Regions from separate parts of the Ruminococcus sp. J1101004sp1_RTP21198st1_B9_RTP21198_201120 genome, predicted to be linked through region 3. Evidence: predicted binding sites of a transcription regulator. Region 3 holds the regulator's gene; each other region holds the start of a gene.
What was found. Region 3 encodes LexA, which represses DNA repair genes until DNA is damaged. Its sites were predicted from a motif close to CNAACANNTGTTNG; they were not measured.
Positions count from the first base shown of each region.

Region 1: the regulator LexA is predicted to act here: its motif matches at 1,176-1,189, upstream of AB5618_RS11750 (putative DNA modification/repair radical SAM protein).
Region 2: the regulator LexA is predicted to act here: its motif matches at 1,485-1,498, upstream of AB5618_RS19795 (DUF6560 family protein).

Region 1 covers NZ_JBCOMI010000015.1:51,829-55,112, reverse strand. Annotated here, with positions in the region: gene AB5618_RS11755 (aspartate kinase) at 1-902, shown strand, start outside; gene AB5618_RS11750 (putative DNA modification/repair radical SAM protein) at 1,268-2,599, shown strand; gene AB5618_RS11745 (TIGR03915 family putative DNA repair protein) at 2,596-3,284, shown strand, end outside.
Region 2 covers NZ_JBCOMI010000045.1:24,156-27,439, forward strand. Annotated here, with positions in the region: gene AB5618_RS19775 (recombinase family protein) at 1-256, shown strand, start outside; gene AB5618_RS19780 (TnpV protein) at 253-636, shown strand; gene AB5618_RS19785 (hypothetical protein) at 746-994, shown strand; gene AB5618_RS19790 (hypothetical protein) at 972-1,262, shown strand; gene AB5618_RS19795 (DUF6560 family protein) at 1,527-2,096, shown strand; gene AB5618_RS19800 (hypothetical protein) at 2,384-3,133, shown strand; gene AB5618_RS19805 (hypothetical protein) at 3,218-3,284, shown strand, end outside.
Region 3 covers NZ_JBCOMI010000020.1:74,518-77,801, reverse strand. Annotated here, with positions in the region: gene nadD (nicotinate-nucleotide adenylyltransferase) at 1-83, shown strand, start outside; gene yqeK (bis(5'-nucleosyl)-tetraphosphatase (symmetrical) YqeK) at 86-691, shown strand; gene rsfS (ribosome silencing factor) at 886-1,254, shown strand; gene lexA (transcriptional repressor LexA) at 1,323-1,943, opposite strand; gene AB5618_RS14200 (HlyD family efflux transporter periplasmic adaptor subunit) at 2,177-3,284, shown strand, end outside.

The DNA of each region.
Region 1 (3,284 bases), on a different contig from region 3:
ATAAAAACGGAAATCTGGATTCAGAGAAGACAGACAAACTTCTGAACAAGCGTCTTTCCAAATGTGAGAATGCAGTTGTGCCGGGCTTCTATGGTGCAAAGGACGATGGAACTGTGACCACTTTTTCCAGAGGTGGTTCTGATGTGACAGGTTCTCTGGTTGCCAAGGCAATTAAGGCTGATATGTATGAAAACTGGACTGATGTATCCGGTTTCCTTGTAACAGACCCGAGAATTGTAAAGAATCCGGCTGTGATTGAGACCATTACATACCGTGAACTTCGTGAGCTTTCCTACATGGGAGCTACTGTTCTTCATGAAGATGCTATTTTCCCTGTAAGAAAAGAGGGAATTCCGATTAATATCCGCAACACCAACCGTCCGGAGGATAAGGGAACTTTTATTGTGGAGAGTACCTGCCGCAAGCCGAAATATACCATAACCGGTATTGCAGGAAAGAAAGGTTTCTGTTCTATCAACATTGAGAAGTCCATGATGAACAGTGAAATCGGATTTGGCAGAAGAGTGCTTCAGGTATTTGAAGACCAGGGAATCAGTTTTGAGCATGTTCCATCCGGTATTGATACCATGACAGTATATGTTCACCAGGATGAGTTTGAAGAAAAGGAGCAGCAGGTAATTGCGGGAATCCATCGCCTGGTTCAGCCGGATTTTGTGGAAATGGAATCTGACCTTGCCCTGATCGCAGTTGTAGGACGTGGAATGAAATCCACCCGCGGTACAGCCGGAAGAATTTTCTCTGCCCTCGCACATGCAAATGTAAACGTCAAGATGATTGACCAGGGCTCCAGTGAGCTGAATATTATCATTGGCGTGGAGAACCGTGATTTTGAAAATGCAGTGAAAGCAATTTATGATATTTTTGTGCTGACACAGATTTGAAATTGAGTGGATAGGTCACCTGTCGGCAGCATTCACATATATGAAAATCTGCTCATACGTTCAGAACGTCTGGTATTCATGAATTCGCTGATGTAAGCATGTACCATTTCTGGCTGTCGTCCGGGAGCTTTAATATTAAAAGAATGAGATAAGAGCCGTAAATCAAAGGTAGTGTTAGAATTAATCTTTGATTTATGGCTCTTTTTGTATAGAAAAAATTTCGTGCCGTTTTATGATATTGACAAAACAGAACGTGCGTTCTAAAATAAAACAAGAACAAACGTTCTGAAATTAAGAATAATAAAGAATGCGAAACACAGATTACATAAAAGGAGCTTTGTTACGGGATGATTATTCAGGAATCAATGACATTGAAGCGGAAACTGGAGATTTTATCGGATGCCGCGAAATATGATGTGGCTTGCACATCCAGTGGTGTGGATCGAAAGGGAGATGGAAAGGGCATGGGAAACAGCATTGCTGCCGGAATCTGTCATAGTTTTGCTCAGGATGGCAGATGTATCAGTCTTTTGAAGATCCTTTATACAAATGAATGTGTATTTGACTGTAAATACTGTATAAACAGAGCCTCCAATGATGTGGTGCGTACCAGTTTTACCCCAGAAGAAGTGTGTCGTCTGACTATGGAATTTTACAGGAGGAACTATATTGAAGGACTGTTTTTAAGTTCCGGAGTAAAGGAAAGTCCAGACAGGACTATGGAAGAACTGCTTTGTACAGTAAATCTTCTTCGTAATAAATATCATTTTCAGGGATATATTCATTTGAAAGCCATTCCAGGTGCTGCTCCTGAACTGATCGCCAGGGCGGGGTATCTGGCAGATCGCATGAGCGTGAACCTGGAACTTCCTACTGCAGACGGGCTTAGGAAACTGGCACCGCATAAGAGCAGGCAAACCATTCTGCGCCCTATGAAGCAGATTCAGCAGCAGCGAGATCAGAATAAGGAGGAATTGGTTCTGTACCGTCATGCCCCTAAGTTTGTACCAGCCGGTCAAAGTACCCAGATGATTATTGGAGCTATGGGGGAGAGCGATTATCAGATCGTGTCAGTAGCAGAATCTTTGTATAAGAACTTTGCATTAAAAAGAGTTTTTTATTCGGCTTTTGTCGCCGTAAATGAAGATAAGGATCTGCCCATGTCCTTATCAGGTCCGCCTCTTTTGCGGGAACACCGGCTTTATCAGGCAGACTGGCTTATGCGGTTTTATGGTTTTCGGGCTTCAGAACTGCTTTCAGAGAAGCATCCGGATTTTAACCTTCTTCTGGATCCCAAGGCAGACTGGGCAGTGTCACATCTGGAGTTTTTTCCGGTAGAGATCAACCAGGCAGATTATTATGAACTTCTTCGTGTACCGGGAATCGGTTATACCTCTGCCAGAAGAATCATTGGAGCCAGGAGAACCCATTCCCTGGAATTTGCAGATTTGAAGAGGATTGGTGTGGTTCTGAAGCGTGCCTTATATTTTATCACCTGTAATGGCCGCATGATGTACAATACCAGGTTGGAGGAATCTTATATTACCCGTAATCTTCTGGATGAAGAGAACTGTCGGAAGCATGGGAATGAAGCTGCATTTCAGCAATTATCCCTCTTTGGAGATGAGATGGGGAGCAGAAGACTGTATACAGAAAATACAAAGAATCATGTGGACAGAAAGGTGGGAGCTATATGAATCAAGAGAAAAGAATCCTGGTATGTGAGGACTCTATGGAGGGAATTTTTTCTGCTGTCTATGATGGATGGAAAGAGTGTGCAGGCGGCTGTAAAGTGAGCATTCAGACCAGTTTTCCTGTAAGCATGGAATTGTTCACTTCTTATCGGGAGATTGCTACAGATCAGAGTAAGGTTGGTAAGGTTATGAGGACGATTCTTATGAGACTGGGAAGCGAGGTTTACGAACAGATCTGTCTGGCGGCAGCTTCAGCAGATGAAGACAGGGGAACTGCCATTTATTATGTGCTGCACCGGGCTTTTGGGGGAGGCAGATGCGAAAAACGTGTAATGGAGGCACTGGCAGATCCATATGTATCCAGGGTTGCGAAACTGGCACTCTGCGTGAAGCGGGAATATCACCATTATTTTGGGTTTGTCCGTTTCAGGGAGATTGGCGGAAGGTTTCTGTTGGCAAAGATCCAGCCGGGGAATGATATCCTGTCTCTTATGGCTCTTCATTTTTCCAATCGCTTTCCCAATGAGAACTGGGTAATCTATGATGAGAAGAGGCAGAAGGCGTTGTGCCATGAGAAAGGGAAGGAGTGCGTCATGAGAAAAGAAGTGCGTATACAGGTGCCAGGGAGCGCCGTAGGGGATATGGGAGAGTACGAGGAACTGTGGCAGACATTTTGTGATAGCATATC
Region 2 (3,284 bases), on a different contig from region 3:
GCAATTTCAAGTACCTGTGGAGCAGCATGAACCAACAGAGGAAGAAAGGATTGCTGCTGAAAAAGAGGCGGAACGACTTCGCAGAAAACGAGAATCCAATCGTAAGTATATGAAAAAGATTCGTGAGAAATCAAAAGAATTTGCGGAGCATGAGCGTATAGCAGAAGAAAAAAGTTCTGATAGCAATGTGTGTGTTGAACAGAACGTCACAAGCAAATCAAATCGGCAAAAAGTGAAAGGAGAAAAAATAGCATGACAGAATTGAAATCACGAATCCATGACAAAAGCAACGGTCTGGACTATGTTCTTGTGGGCGATTACTATGTGCCGGACTTGAAGCTACCGGAGGAACACCGCCCTATCGGTATGTGGGGCAGACTGCACAGGACATATTTGGAGCAGTACCGCCCTACAAGGTTCTCTGCCCTCTGTTTATCCGGCGAACTGCATACTTACCTTGCTGACCTGGACGAACAGGCAACGGAAAGGTGCAGCCTTATCATTGAGCAGATGAAACAAGCCGAGGGCGTGACCGAAACCATGAAAGCAGACAATCAGATGTTGTGGGTACAGTCCATGAACTCTATCCGTAACCGAGCCGAAGAAATCATCAGACAGGAAATGATTTACTGCTGATTTTATCAAGTCCAAAACCAACAAATTTGTATCGTAAACGAAGCGACAGGTATTTCCTTATGAAGTGTCTGTCGCTTTTCATTTATCAAACTTTAAGGAGGAAAACACAATGAAGATGAACCGGAATGAAATGGAAGCCCTTTATGCCTTTGGCTGTCCGAACCTGAAAGCAACTGTCGAGCGTTTGCGTATGGTAGCTGCCCTTGCACCCGATCCAGTGGCGAAGAAGCTGTTTTATATGCTTTCCGTCAAGCTGAGTGCTGAGGGTGTTGAAAGGTGGTATCGCTGCTTTTACTGCAAGCTGCGTGTGTTGAAAAACCATAGGGAGGGCTGCTATGACGAGACTGACGAAGATTGAGAAAGAAACAATCGTTCTCTTTAATGAGGGCGAGGACAAGGCAAATATCTACACCCACAACGCCGGATTGAAAAAGAGGTTGGCTGCTTTTGCTAAGAAGTACCCTGACCTTTGCCGACTGGAAAAATCCAATGTTCAAGGCGGTGTTTCTTATGAGCTGGCAAAGTCCCGTCTGTCTATCCGTTTCCTGCCGCCTTACAGTGAGGAACGCAGACAGAAAGCCAGCGAATATGCGAAAAAGCATGGGCTGAACAGCCAGCAGGGGTAATGTGATAATCAGGGCTGATATGCGGTTAAAATGTCAGGTGCAGACCTGATGTTTTGACCGTTGCCTATCGCCTGTGAGGAAAGTATCGGGGACTATGGATTTTGCGGAAATGTGCGTTACAAGGCTTGAACAGGAACTCTGTACACAAAATTTTTTCTTCCATTCTTTAAGTTGATGAAGTATAATGAGATATGAAAAATTGAGGTTTTTAATACTCGATTTCAAACAATCATTTTTATATAGCTGGAACTATGGAGGGCAAAAATGAATAATTTTTTACGAATGTGTTTGAATATAATTACACAAATAGGTCCCTATTTAGTTGTACTTCTTCTTTTGAAATATCTTGTAAATCTTCAACAAAAGAGAGCTAAAGAACGAGAGGAAGAACAGAAAAAGGGAATAATTAGGACGCATTATATAATAAAAACCGAAAAAGTACTTACTATGTTTTTTGTATTGGCGGTGTTTCTTTTTGGGGGAGCTACGGTAGCCAGTGCTATTCAACAAGATGATTTATTGCCACCAATTGGTTTTAGTATTTTCTTTATTGTTTCTTTAATCGGCTCATTGAACATGATTATGTGGAAACTGGAAGTGAACGGAGATGAAATCACATGGCGTTCAACTTTTGGAAGAAAGAGAACTTTTCACTTTGAAGATATTACCTATTGCGAGAGAAAGAAAGGTTCTATGCGTGTATATGTAAATGGAGAAAAATTATTTACCATTGATAGTAATATTGACAAAGAAGAATTTATGGAGGACATAAAAAGAAGAAGAATCCCTGTAAAATCTTACTGGGCAAATCAGCATAAGAAAAATCGTAAATGACATAGATTTTATAACAGTACGATGTTAGACAACTGAATATGACCGTCAAGGTCAGATGAAGAAACCGATGTATTGAGCGTAAAGCGATCATGCGTCGGTTTTTCTTATTTCATGAGCTGACAGAATTCCGACTGTATATCACCCGTGAGGAAAGTATCGGGGACTATGGATTTTGCAGAAATGTGCGTTACAGGTAAGTAAAAAAACTACTTGATAGAGTGTAAATTGAATTGTTCATATCGGTATGATATAATTTACTGAAATGAAGCAAGAAGGTGGACTTTTGTATGAAAAAATTTTTGAAAATATTGCTAATCGTTATAGGAATAGTTTTTTTGATTTTTGCAGCGCTGATATGTATTGGACTGTTTGTTGATTATGATGACCATATTGAAAATGGTCGTTATACTTATGTTCCGGAAGAAGAAAACAAAGGAAATGAGTATATCGAGTTTAAGTTGACAGATAATGGAAAAGACGATTCTAAACTTACATATTATAATTCTATCGAAGAAGCTATTTTGAATTCCCCCTTAAAAGCAGAACATGAAGATTTATCAGCTCCAGAAGATTTTCTTAATCATGTTGATGAAATATTGCATATATGGAATGGCAAACAGTATGATACGATTTTCTATCGAGCAGGAAGTGATAACGATCCCGTTCAAGGTTTTGTGATTGCACGCTGCAAAAAAAAGATAGAAAATGAAAGTACACAATATGCGTTTGTAAATGCCACACCATCTGCCACTACACCAGATACCACTTATGGGGGAGACTTCAAAAAATTTATCCATTTATCTTTAACAATAAGTGATATTCAACAAGACTTAAATCCAAATTATCCAGATACCAGATTCGTTTTTGGCTATGCACATGATAAAGAAATTTACTCATTAGAAGTAGAGGGTCAAAAGCCAGATGGAATTATAGAATATGAAGAATATGGTAGAACGATGTATATGTGGTATTATAACGATTTGGAAAGCAATAAAAGAGGCGATTGTCTGAGCTACTCAGTAGATGTGCCAGAATAATTTTTCAAATTGGCTAATCTGCCACAACTGAATATGACCGTTAAGGTCAGATGAAGAAACCGATGTATTGAGCGTAAAGCGATCATGCGTCGGTTTTTCTTTTTGCAAAATAGTCCGGTGGACTGTTTTGCAAAACCGAAGGAACTGACAG
Region 3 (3,284 bases):
AAAAAAGTCTGAAATATTACGTCCCGGATAAGGTGATTTCTTACATGAAAGAGAATGGAATTTACAGAAAGAAGGAAGTCTGACCATGGCAGATTACGATTTTGCAAAAATTGAAAAAAAACTTTCCAAATACCTGGATGAGGATCGTTTCCAGCATACCATGGGCGTTATGTACACCAGCGCATGTCTGGCTATGGTCCATGGATATGATATCAAAGATGCACAGGTGTCCGGTCTTCTTCACGATTGCGCCAAATGCATTCCCAATAAGAAAAAACTGAAGATGTGCAGCGAACACAATATTCCGGTTTCCGATTTTGAGAGAAGTCACCCGTTTCTTCTCCACTCCCGTCTTGGAGCTTATATTGCTCACGAGAAATATGGGATTGACGATCAGGAGATTCTTTCTGCCATCAATTATCACACAACTGGCAGACGTGAAATGAGTCTTCTTGAAAAGATTATTTATATTGCAGATTATATTGAGCCCATGCGTTATAAAGCAAGCCGTTTACCGGAAATTCGCAAACTTGCGTTTGAAGACCTGGATGAGTGTATGTATGAGATCCTAAAAGATACCCTGGAGTATCTGGAAGAAGATTCTGCCGATGATATTGAGCCAACTTCCAAGGAGGCTTATATTTATTATAAAGAATTGCATAATAAGCGTAATAACGTATCTGATAATTAATACTCCGCATATACTGGCGACTATTTTTACTATTTACAATTAACATTCTACGAGATGCGAGATATTTCGCACGAGCGAAGGCCAGGTACCACCTGACAGAGGATATTATTTCACTTTTAAAGCCTTTTGTTCTCGCAGGAATTTAAAATAATATTAGGTCAGTATAAGCATTATTAAGAAAGGAGCAGATCAGAATGAGTACAGTAAGTACAGAGAAAATGATGGCACAGATTGCCTGCAAGGCAATTGATGATAAAAAGGGACAGGATATTAAGATAATTGATATTCATAATGTTTCTGTAATTGCAGATTATTTCGTAATCGCAAGCGGTACAAACTCCAATCAGGTTCAGGCGATCGTCGATAATGTGGAGGAGCAGCTTGGACGCGCTGGCTTTGAGGCGAAGCAGATTGAGGGAAACCGCAATTCCAGCTGGATTCTCATGGATTACAGCGATGTGATCGTGCATGTGTTTGATGAGGAAAACCGACTTTTCTATGATCTGGAGAGAATCTGGAGAGATGGAAAGGTTCTGGAGATGGATGCGTTTTTAGAGAAATAAAAAAGTCCCCTTTGGTAAACAATTGTCTGGAAACAGCAATTGTTTGCTAAAGGGGAAATTTTTTATGACTATTGGTAAAAACGCATGACACCAAATACTTTACCCAGAATCTGGATTTCTCCTGTAATGATAATGGGATCCATAGTGTCATTCTCTGGCTGAAGGCGGTAGTAGCCCTTCTCCTTATAGAAGGTCTTCACTGTGGCAGAGTCCTCTACCAGGGCAACTACAATGTCGCCGTTATCTGCAGTTGGCTGCTGCTTTACCAGAACCTGATCACCATCGAAGATTCCTGCATTGATCATGCTGTCGCCTTTTACCTTCAGCATGAAGCTCTGTTCATTGGGCATAAATTCTGCCGGGATGGGGAAGTAGCCATCTACATTCTCTACAGCCAGAATAGGCTGTCCGGCGGCTACAGTACCTACAAGCGGAACATTGACCACTTCACGGCGGACAAGATTGAAATTGTCATCAATGATCTCTATGGCTCTTGGCTTCGTGGCATCGCGGCGGATGTATCCGTTCTTCTCAAGAGCTTCCAGATGGGCATGAACAGATGATGTAGACTTCAGATTTACAGCTTCACAAATCTCACGAACTGCTGGCGGGAATCCGCGGTTCAGAATCTCACTTTTAATATATTCTAAAATTTCCTGCTGTTTTTTGCTGATTTTACCATATGTCATAAGAGTTTTCCTCCGAAATTCATTCAACTTTTTCTTATCATACCATATTTTTCTTAATTAAGCAAACAGATATTCTGAAAATATGTTCGTTTTTTGATATGCAGGCTGTTCACAGCTTCCAGCTTTGTTCACACACTTTTCGTTTTCTTTTCCTTGTGTTCACCGGCAAAAAATGGTACAATTGTTTGGTATGAAAATTCAGAGCCCGACTCAAAAACAAAGGGGGAATCCGCTTGTCCGAGAAGAAATCTAACAAGCCTGGCAAAACGGCAGGACTTTTTGTCCAGTTAAAGAACATATTCGGACTGAATATTGCCACCGTTGCTTTTGGTATATTGTTATTATATATGATTTTTACTGCATTTTTACTTGTAACCTCCACACATATCGAATCTTACCAGGTTACCACAGGTCCTTTGTCGCGAAACGAGACCTACACTGGTATTTCTCTTCGGGAAGAGAGTGTTTTTAAGGCAGAATCCTCCGGTTATGTGAATTATTATGCCCGGGAGGGAAGTAAGATCAATGCCAACGGTGCTGTTTACGGATTAAGTTCCGGAAAAATTGCAGAAACCAAGTCTGCATTGACTGCTGATGAACTGGAGAAGATCCGCAGTTCTATGCTCAGCTTTTCCAAAGGATTTTCCGGAAGTAAATTTAACAACACTTACAGTTTTAAGAACCAGCTGGAGGGAAGCATCCTTCAGTATGAGGGAATTTCCACTGACGGGAATGCAGATTCACAAGTAGTGACCATCGGCGGACAGAATATCTGTAAAGCCCAGGAAGACGGCATTATCCTCTATTCTATGGACGGTTATGAGAATAAGACTGTGGAGAACATTACAGCAGCAGATTTTGACCAGACTTCTTACCATGAAACGGATCTGAAGACATCCGAAAAGGTGCAGGCCGGAGATAACATTTATACAAATATTACCAGCGAATTATGGAGCCTGATCATTCCATTAAGCGACAAACAGGCCGCCAAGCTGGAGGGACGTTCCACCATTCGTGTGAAATTTCTCAAGGATGATATGACACAGAGCGGCGATTTTTCCATCATAAAAATCGATGGTAACAAATATGGAAAAATTGACTTCAGCCGCGGTCTGATCCGCTATGCATCTGACCGTTTTCTGGATATTGAGCTGGTTACCAATACAGTAACCGGTCTTAAGATTCCCCTTTCCGCTATTGAATCCAAGGATTTTTACGTAATTCCGGCAGAATATGCCACGACTGATCCTGACAGTGGAAGTGTAGGCTTTAACAAGATTTCCAAAGATTCCAGCGGAAATAACGTAAGAACCTTTATCAATGCTACAATCTACGGTAAAG